DNA from 2 places in the Streptomyces sp. NPDC033845 genome. Region 2 is predicted to be linked to the other one. Evidence: riboswitches for the same ligand, from Rfam matches in the RefSeq annotation. Region 2 holds a riboswitch; the other holds the start of a gene.

Region 1 (4,872 bases), on a different contig from region 2:
CGCGCACCGCGTTCGGCGTGGCCTGGATCACCTGGTACGTGATCCTGCTGATCGCCGGTGGAAACGACATGTTCGCGCAGTTCTTCCACCTGTCGATCAACTCGATCACCTGGTTCGCCCGGATCGGCTTCTTCGTCGGCCCGGTCATCGCCTTCGTCATCACCAAGCGGATCTGCCTCGGCCTCCAGCGCCGGGACCGGGACAAGGTGCTGCACGGTCGGGAGACCGGCATCATCAAGCGCCTGCCGCACGGTGAGTTCGTCGAGGTCCACGAGCCGCTCTCGCAGGGTCAGCTGCACACGCTCACCCAGCACGAGCAGTACCGCCCGCTGGAGCTCGGCCCGACGGTCGACGAGAACGGCGTGGAGCGCAAGGTGACACGAACCGAGAAGCTTCGCTCCAAGCTGAGCAAGGGCTTCTACGGTGAGGGCACTCAGATCGACAAGCCCACAATCGAGGAATACAAGGAGATTCAGGATGGCCACGGCCACCACTGAGTCCTGATTCCGGCTGAAAACTGATCGCCACGGCAGGAGCCCCGTCCAGGGTCTGGACGGGGCTCTTTGCCGTCCTCCGCGGCTGGCTAGGCTGGTGTCCCATCGATCGGACTGTGGACCCAGGAGCGAGGACCATGAACGTTGTGACCCCGGCGGGCGGCGACAGCGTGGCGGACAGGACCTGGCCGTCCGTCCTCGACGCCCTGCTGAACGGCCAGGACCTGGCCGCCGCCGACACCGCCTGGGCGATGGACCGGATCATGCGCGGCGAGGCCACCGACGCGCAGATCGCCGGTTTCGCCGTGGCCCTGCGCGGCAAGGGCGAGACCGTGGCCGAGATCACCGGCCTGGTCGAGGCCATGTACCGGCACGCCAACCTGATCGAGGTGCCCGGCCGGACGGTGGACATCGTCGGCACCGGCGGGGACGGCGCCAAGACCGTCAACATCTCCACCATGTCCTCCATCGTGGTGGCCGGCACCGGCGCCAAGGTGGTCAAGCACGGCAACCGGGCCGCGTCCTCCGCGAGCGGCGCCTCGGACGTGCTGGAGAAGCTCGGCGTCAACCTGGACCTCACCCCCGCCCGGGTGGCGGAGGTGGCCGAGGAGGCCGGGGTCACCTTCTGCTTCGCCGTCAAGTTCCACCCGGCGCTGCGGCACGTGGCGGCCGCCCGCCGGGAACTCGGCATCCGCACCACCTTCAACTTCCTCGGCCCGCTGACCAACCCGGCGAAGGTCCGCGCCCAGGCCACCGGTGTGGCCGACGCCCGGATGGCGCCCATCGTGGCCGGGGTGCTGGCCGAACGCGGCTCCTCCGCCCTGGTGTTCCGCGGCGACGACGGCCTGGACGAACTGACCACCACGGCCACCTCCCGGGTGTGGTGGGTGCGCGGCGGCGAGGTCGTCGAGCAGTCCTTCGACCCGCGGGACGTGGGGATCGACCTGGTCGACGTGTCCGCGCTGCGCGGCGCCGACGCCTCGTACAACGCCGATGTGGCCCGCCGGCTGCTGGCCGGTGAGACCGGTCCGGTGCGTGACGCGGTCCTGCTGAACTCGGCCACCGCCCTGGTCGCCCTGGACCCGACCAGCGGCACCCTGGAGGAGCAGCTGGCGGCCGGTATCGCCCGGGCCGCCGAGTCCATCGACTCCGGGGCCGCCCGCGCCGCCCTGGGGCGCTGGGTGGCGGCCAGCAACGCCTGACCCGCCGCTCGCCCGCCGGCCCCGGTCCAGCATGCGGACCGGGGTCTTGCGTTTCTTCGATCATGTGGCAGGATGCTTGCCAGGTCACGAGTGACAGCGTCAAGGCCCCGGCTCGCTGTCCGGCAACCCTCCTTCCGTGGCGGGGTGCCCCGGGTGATGACCAGGTCGAGGGCAGCAAGGCCCTCGGCAAGCGCGGATCCCTCGACACCAGGGGTCCTGGTCCTCCGAGGAGCTCCTTCCGTGAGCAAGCGAATGCGATAGGCGCCCAGCGCCCTTTCTTCACCCCTCCGCAACGGCCCCCGTCGGGCCACCGCGTCGAGGCCATACCCGTACCCCGCACACGGCACCCGTGTGTCCGGCGACGGGCCGTCGAAGCCATTCCGCCCCTGCCCTACCGGGAGACACCGCCATGTCCGCGAGCCTGAACACCGCTGCCGCCGCCGCCACCGACTCCGACGTGTCCGCCGCCTGTGCCGAGCCGCTGCCGGTCCTCGGCCGGGAGGTCACCGTGCCCCTGGTCACCGGCGGCGAGGTCACCTACGCGGCCCTGGACTACGCGGCCAGCGCCCCCGCCCTCCAGCGGGTCTGGGACGACGTGGCCGCCTACGCCCCCTACTACGGCAGCGTGCACCGCGGCGCCGGCTACCTCTCCCAGCTCTCCACCGACCTGTTCGAGCAGAGCCGGGTCACGGTCGCCGAGTTCCTCGACTGCCGGCCCGCCGACCAGGTGGTCTTCACCCGCTCCACCACCGACTCCCTCAACCTGCTCGCCTCGGTGCTGCCGGCCGGCTGCCAGGTCTTCGTCTTCGAGACCGAGCACCACGCCTCGCTGCTGCCGTGGACCGATGCCGAGGTCACCTACCTCAACGCCCCCCGCACCCCCGCCGAGGCCGTCGCCACCCTGGAGCGGGCCCTCGCCGACCGCGACCCGTACGGCCCCGCCCTGGTCTGCGTCACCGGCGCCTCCAACGTCACCGGCGAGCTGTGGCCGGTGAAGGAGCTGGCCGCGGCCGCCCACGCGCACGGCGCCCGGATCGTGCTGGACGCCGCCCAGCTGGCCCCCCACCACCCGGTGTCGGTCCGCGAGCTGGACGTGGACTGGGTCGCCTTCTCCGGCCACAAGCTGTACGCGCCCTTCGGCTCGGGCGTGCTCGCCGGCCGGGCCGACTGGCTCCAGGAGGGCGAGCCCTACCTCGCGGGCGGCGGCGCCTCCCGCAAGGTGGCCCGCCGCGAGGACGGCGGCGTGGACGTCGAGTGGCACACCACGGCCGCCCGCCACGAGGCCGGCTCCCCGAACGTCATCGGGGTCTACTCCATCGCCTCCGCCTGCAAGGCCCTGACCGAGGCCGGGTTCGAGGGCCTGGTGGCCCGCGAGCGGCACCTCATCGCCAAGGTCCGCGAGGGCCTCGCCGACGTCCCGGCGGTCCGCGTGCTGTCCCTCTTCGGGGACGACGCCCCCCGGGTCGGCGTCATCTCCTTCGTGGTGGACGGCTGGAACAGCTCGCACTTCGCCGCCGCGCTCTCCGCCGAGTACGGCATCGGGGTCCGCGACGGCCTGTTCTGCGCCCACCCGCTGGTCCGCACCCTGCTCGGCAGCGAGCCGCAGGCCCAGGGCGAGTGCGGTGCCCCCGAGGCGGCCCCGGGGGAGCGCTCGCTGAACGCGATCCGGGTCAGCTTCGGCGCCGGTACCCCCGACGAGCACGTGGACCGGTTCGTCCGCGCGGTGCGCGAACTCGTCGAGGACGGCGCCCGCTGGCAGTACCGCACCCAGGACGGCCGCTGCGTCCCGGCCGTCTGAGCCGGCCCGCGACACGGAGGAGCCCCGGCGGGCGACCCGCCGGGGCTCCTCCGTGCGCGTCGGGTCAGGCGTCGAGACCGATGGCGAAGGCCGCTTCCAGGTCGTGCTGGGAGTAGGTGCGGAAGGCCACGTGGGTGTCGGTGGCCTCGACCCCCTCGATCTTGCTGATGCTGCCCGGGATGATGTCCGCCAGGTCGTCGTGCTTGGCCACCCGGACCAGCGCGATCAGGTCGTAGGTGCCCGTGACCGAGTAGACCTCGCTGACGCTTTCCAGCCTCGCGATGGACTCGGCGATCTCGGGGATGCGGTCCACGCTGGTCTTGATGAGCACGATCGCGGTGATCACGGCTGGCTGTCTCCCTCGGTGGCCGTCGCTGGTCGCCTCACTCTATCCATACGGCGGTAGCGCACCCAGGCGTAGAGGAAGCCCAGCGAGAAACCGGCCAGATGGGCCAGATAGGCGACCCCCGGACCGCTGCCCGCCCGCTGGGCGGCCACCCCCTGGAGGGCGAACCAGAACAGCAGCACCATCCAGGCCGGGAACCGCAGCGGCAGGAAGAAGAGGAAGGGGAACAGACTGGTCACCCGGGCCTTGGGGAACAGGCACAGGAAGGCCCCCAGGACCGCCGAGATGGCCCCGGAGGCGCCCACCAGGGTCTCGGTGGAGGAGGCGTTGGCCGCCGCGTAGGCCACCAGCGAGAGATAGCCGGTGGCCAGGTAGAAGAGCAGGAACTCGGCCCGGCCCATCCGCTCCTCCGTCATTCCGCCGAAGACGTGCAGGAAGAGCAGGTTGCCCAGCAGGTGCAGCCAGCCGCCGTGCAGGAACAGGGCCGTCAGCGGGGTGAGCAGTTCCCGGCCGGTGCCGGTGAACAGCTCGGCGGGGACCACGCCCCAGCGTCTGAAGTACTCCGTCCCGGCGGCCGCCAGCTCCTCGCCGGTTCCGTAGTCGGGGTTGAGGCCGGACGCGGGGCCCAGCAGGAACACCACGCAGCAGCCGGCGATCAGGGCACGGGTGACCACCGGACCCCGGGCCGCCTCGCGCAGCGCCCGCCACCTTACGATCATGTGAAAGAGCATGGCGTAACCGGACGGATACCGATCGCATGCCCCGCCGATGCCGGGCGGGCCGTAGGGTTACGTGCTGGCCGCCCGGGAGGCGGTTTACTTGAAAGAGCGACGAAGGAGAGAGTCCGCGCGATGACGGTTCCCCTGCCGACCACGACGACCCGGTGGCGCTGCACCCTGTGCGGCAACCTGACCCGGTTCGACGTCACCCGTTCCTCGAAGGTCGTGGAGTACGTCCACCTCGACCTGGCCGGTGAGCCCAAGGTCGAGGAGCGCGAGGTGGTCAATGAGACCATCGAGTCGGTGCGCTGCC
Region 2 (4,872 bases):
GGACCTGGCCGCCTTCGCCGCCGTCGAGAAGCGCCGCGCCGACGGCCTCCCCGGAGTCCTGGTCTGCAGCGGCTCCGCCGAGGTCCCCGAACTCTCCGCCCGCGCCGACCTCACCCTCCCCGGCCCCGCCGCCGTCGCCGCCTTCCTCGCCGCCCTGGCCGCCACCCTCCGCAACGGCGGCGACACCCCCTAAGGGGTGTCCGCCAGGGCGGACAGCTGGGCCGTGAACCAGGCCGACGGCGGCAGCGCCGTGGCCGCCGCGGCCAGCCGCTTGGTGCGGTCCGCACGCTCCGCCGAAGGCATCGACAGCGCCCGGTGCAGGGCCTCCGCCGTCGCCGAGACGTCGTACGGGTTCACCGTCAGCGCGTCCTCGCGCAGCTCCTCGTACGCCCCCGCCCCGGTCGACAGCACCAGCGCACAGCCGGCCTCCGAGACCACCGGGATCTCCTTGGCCACCAGGTTCATGCCGTCCCGCACCGGATTCACCAGGGCCACGTCCGCCATCCGGTAGGCCGCCAGCGAGCGGGCGAAGTCGTCCTGGACCGAGACCAGCACCGGCCGCCAGCCCGCCGTCCCGAACTCCGCGTTGACCTCCTCGGCCAGCTCCCGCACCGACTCCGTGTACGCCCGGTACACCGCCAGGTCCTGCCGCGAGGGGTACGCCGACGCCAGGTGCACCACCCGGCCGCGCCACTCGGGGCGGGTCGCCAGCAGCTCCCGGTAGGCCAGCAGGCCGCGCAGGATGTTCTTCGACAGCTCGGTGCGGTCCACCCGCACGATCGTCCGCAGCCCGGCCGTCTCGGCCCGCAGGGCCGCCAGCCTGCCGTCCACCTCCGGCCGGTGCGCCAGCCCCCGCAGCTCGTCCCCGTCCACCCCGAGCGGATACACCGCCAGCCGGGTCCGCCCGGTTTCCGGGCCCGCGCAGGCCCGGAAGCAGTCCGCCCAGGCGGCCGTGTGGAAGCCCAGCAGGTCCGCCCCCAGCATCCCCGCCAGCAGCTCCGCACGGACGTCCGCCGGCAGCATGTCCAGGAACTCCGGGGACGCCCACGGGGTGTGCGTGAAGTGCGCGATCCGCAGGTCCGGGCGCAGCTCCCGCAGCAGCCCCGGGACCAGGGCCAGGTGGTAGTCCTGCACCAGGACCCGGGCGCCGTCCGCCGCCTCCCCGGCCAGGGCCTCGGCGAAGGCCCGGTTGTAGGCGGTGTAGGAGGCCCAGCGGCGGCGGAAGGCCGCGTCGAAGACCGGCTCGCGCGGGATCTCGTAGAGGTGGTGGTGGGTGAACCAGAGCACCGAGTTCGCGATGCCGTTGTAGGCGTCGTCGTACACCTCCGGGTCGATGTCCAGCATCCGCACGCCGGGCTCGGACACCCCCCGGCGGACCGCCTCCCGGTCCGCGTCCGAGAGCGCCGCGCAGATCCACAGGGCCCCGGGGCTGTCCGCGAGCGCCGCGGACAGCCCGGAGACGAGGCCGCCGCCGCCGCGCCGGGCGGTGAGGCCGCCGTCCTCCCCGAGGGCGTAGGAGAGCGGGCCGCGGTTGGCTGCTACGAGCACCTGAGAAGACATGCGGCACACCTAGCCCGGTCGGGTCCCCCTCAAACCATGGGCCCCGTCACGCCACGCGCCCTGCCCCGCCCCGCCGTGCCGTCCGCCCCGCCGTACGCCCGGTCACGCCACGCGCCGGACCGCGTACTCCTCGATCTCGGCCATCGGCGGCCGCTCCTCGGTGTCCACCGGGTGGGTGTGCGGCAGGAAGCCCTCCGGGCCGCGCTCGAACTGGGTGAGCGCCGGCCGCACCAGATGGCCGCGGGACAGCCGGACCTGCGCGGTGCGGTAGATCGCGGCGGCCATCCGGCCGAGCGCCTGGTCGTCCTGGTGGCGGTGCAGCCGCACCCCGACGTCGACCTGGGCGAGGGCGTCCAGCCCGACCGTGTGCAGGGCGTCCACCAGCAGGCCCAGCTCCACCCCGTAGCCCACCGGGAACGGCAGGCGCTCCAGCAGGGAACGGCGGACCGCGTACTCGCCCCCCAGCGGCTGGACGAAACCCGCCAGCCGCGGCCAGTGCAGGTTGAGCAGCGGGCGGGCCACCAGCTCGGTCACCCGGCCGCCCTGCCCCGGCGTCCCGCTCAGCGGCCGGTCGTACATGGCCTTGACGAACTGGACCTCCGGATCGGTCAGCAGCGGGCCCAGGATCCCGGACACGAACACCGAGGAGAAGTCGCGCAGGTCCGCGTCCACGAAGCAGACCACGTCCCCGGTGGTGGCCAGCAGCGACCGCCACAGCACCTCGCCCTTGCCCGGCACGGCCGGCAGCCGGGGGAGGATCTCGTCCCGGTGCACCACCCGGGCCCCGGCCTTGGCGGCCACCTCGGAGGTCCGGTCGGTGGAACCGGAGTCGACCACCACCAGTTCGTCCACCAGCGGGACGGGCAGCCCGTCGATCAGATCCCGGCGGATCGTCTCCACGATCTCCCCGACCGTGGCCTCCTCGTCCAGGGCCGGCAGCACCACGCTGACCGTGGTCCCGGCCGCCCGTTTCGCGGAGAACAGCTGGTCGAGCGGCCTGTCGCCGGCTGCCTGGGACCGGCGGTCCAGCCAGCGCTCCACCTCTTCCAGCACCTGCGGCACTCCCTGGTTCCGTCCGTTATGTGATCCATCTCGCGGTTCGGACGCCTGTCTCAACCGCCCGGTCCGTCGGTTACAGTCTTGAACAACGCGTAGCTCCTCCGCATGCCGGGGGTGCTCGCCGACAAATGCCCGGGTGCGCCACAGAGCGCGCGGCCCGGCGCCATACCGCTCATCCAGAGGGGCAGAGGGATACGGCCCGTTGAAGCCCCGGCAACCCTCCAGTCGGCTCTCGCGCGATTTCCGCAATCAGCGAGGTCCACCGGCTAGGGAAGGTGCCAAATCCGTCTCGTGGCGAAGTGCGCCACGAGGAAGATGAGGAGAAAGGGCCTCGCCACCATGGCTTCTGCACAGACTCTCGCCACCTCTGTCGATCTCGGACCCGCCGTCGCGCTCTCCTGTCGCGAGTGCGGCACCCGCTTCGACCTCGGTCCCATTTTCGCCTGTAACGAGTGTTTCGGACCGCTCGAAGTGGCGTACGACCTCCCGGTCGGCGACCCCGAGGCCCTCCGCGCCGCCATCGAGGCCGGACCCAACAACATCTGGCGCTACGCCCCGCTGCTGCCCGTCCCCGCCGACGTGGCCGGCAAGCCCAGCCTGAACCCCGGCTTCACCAAGCTGGTGGACGCCGAGAACCTGGCCAAGGAACTCGGCATCACCGGCAAGCTGTACGTCAAGGACGACTCCGGCAACCCGACGCACTCCTTCAAGGACCGCGTCGTCGCCATCGCCGTCGAGGCCGCCCGCGCCTTCGGGTTCACCACCCTCTCCTGCTCCTCCACCGGCAACCTGGCCGGCGCCGTCGGCGCCGCGGCCGCCCGCGCCGGCTTCCGGTCCTGCGTGTTCATCCCGCACGACCTGGAGCAGGGCAAGGTGGTCATGGCCGGTGTCTACGGCGGCGACCTGGTCGGCATCGAGGGCAACTACGACGACGTCAACCGCTTCTGCTCCGAGCTCATCGGCGACCCGCTCGGCGAGGGCTGGGGCTTCGTCAACGTCAACCTGCGCCCGTACTACGGCGAGGGCTCCAAGACCCTGGCGTACGAGATCTGCGAGCAGCTCGGCTGGCGGCTGCCCGACCAGATCGTGATCCCGATCGCCTCCGGCTCCCAGCTCACGAAGATCGACAAGGGTCTTCAGGAGCTCATCAGGCTGGGCCTCGTCGAGGACCGCCCGTACAAGATCTTCGGCGCCCAGGCCGAGGGCTGCTCCCCGGTGTCCACTGCCTTCAAGGCCGGGCACGACGTGGTCCGCCCGCAGAAGCCGAACACCATCGCCAAGTCCCTGGCGATCGGCAACCCGGCCGACGGCCCGTACGTGCTCGACATCGCCCGCCGCACCGGCGGCTTCGTCGAGGACGTGGACGACGCCCAGGTGGTGGAGGCCATCAAGCTGCTCGCCCAGACCGAGGGCATCTTCGCCGAGACCGCGGGCGGCGTGACCGTCGGCGTGACGAAGAAGCTGATCGAGAACGGGCAGCTCGACCCCGCGCTCACCACCGTGGTCCTGAACACCGGCGACGGCCTGAAGACCCTGGAGGCGGTGGCCGCGGACAGCGGGCAGACCGCCACCATCCGCCCGAGCCTGGACGCGTTCCGCGCCGCCGGCCTGGCCTGACCCTCCCCCCGCACCCCGGAAAGGCAGTAGCGCCATGAGCGTCAACGTCCGCATCCCCACCATCCTGCGCACCTACACCGGTGGCCAGGCCGAGGTTCCCGCCGAGGGCGCCACCCTGGCCGAGGTCATCGAGTCCCTGGAGAAGGACCACCCCGGCATCGCCGCGCGCGTCCTGGACGACCAGGGCAAGCTGCGCCGCTTCGTCAACGTGTACGTCAACGACGACGACGTGCGCTTCGAGGGCGGGCTGCAGGCGGCGACCCCGGACGGCGCCGGAGTCTCGATCATCCCCGCCGTCGCCGGCGGCTGACCCGGCCGGACCCGATCCGATGCGACCCGTCGGTAAGTACCGTCGGGTACTTCGGTAGCTGACACGCGCAAACCCAGAATTGCCCCCTCCGGCTAAACGGAGGGGGCAATTCTGCTTGGTTGGGCGCGGTAGAGTTGGGGAAGTCCCCTCCGCTGTTCTTGCCCGCCGCATATGGCCGGGCCTTCCCATGGTCGACATCGGGCCAATGTGTGCGTGTGATATGGGGCATTGATACGTTTCGCCGGGTCCAAGTTGCCCTGGGCTATGCCAAATTTTCACTATATTTCAATGTATTCGCATGTCCAGATTTCTCGTCGGAATGACCT

What was found. Region 2 has a riboswitch for S-adenosylmethionine ahead of thrC (threonine synthase). Riboswitches for the same ligand answer to the same signal wherever they lie in the genome.
Region 1: linked by a shared signal. The riboswitch ahead of ACZ50K_RS01735 (aminotransferase class V-fold PLP-dependent enzyme) and the one ahead of thrC (threonine synthase) in region 2 are both predicted to bind S-adenosylmethionine.

Annotation. Positions count from the first base shown of each region.
Region 1 covers NZ_JBVIRI010000001.1:373,277-378,148, reverse strand. Annotated here, with positions in the region: gene qcrB (cytochrome bc1 complex cytochrome b subunit) at 1-497, shown strand, start outside; gene trpD (anthranilate phosphoribosyltransferase) at 632-1,696, shown strand; SAM riboswitch class IV at 1,779-1,895, shown strand; gene ACZ50K_RS01735 (aminotransferase class V-fold PLP-dependent enzyme) at 2,106-3,494, shown strand; gene ACZ50K_RS01730 (Lrp/AsnC family transcriptional regulator) at 3,559-3,840, opposite strand; gene ACZ50K_RS01725 (rhomboid family intramembrane serine protease) at 3,837-4,559, opposite strand; gene ACZ50K_RS01720 (hypothetical protein) at 4,692-4,872, shown strand, end outside.
Region 2 covers NZ_JBVIRI010000005.1:423,012-427,883, reverse strand. Annotated here, with positions in the region: gene otsB (trehalose-phosphatase) at 1-193, shown strand, start outside; gene ACZ50K_RS14220 (alpha,alpha-trehalose-phosphate synthase (UDP-forming)) at 190-1,560, opposite strand; gene ACZ50K_RS14215 (glucosyl-3-phosphoglycerate synthase) at 1,663-2,613, opposite strand; SAM riboswitch class I at 2,789-2,941, shown strand; gene thrC (threonine synthase) at 2,935-4,236, shown strand; gene ACZ50K_RS14205 (MoaD/ThiS family protein) at 4,271-4,546, shown strand.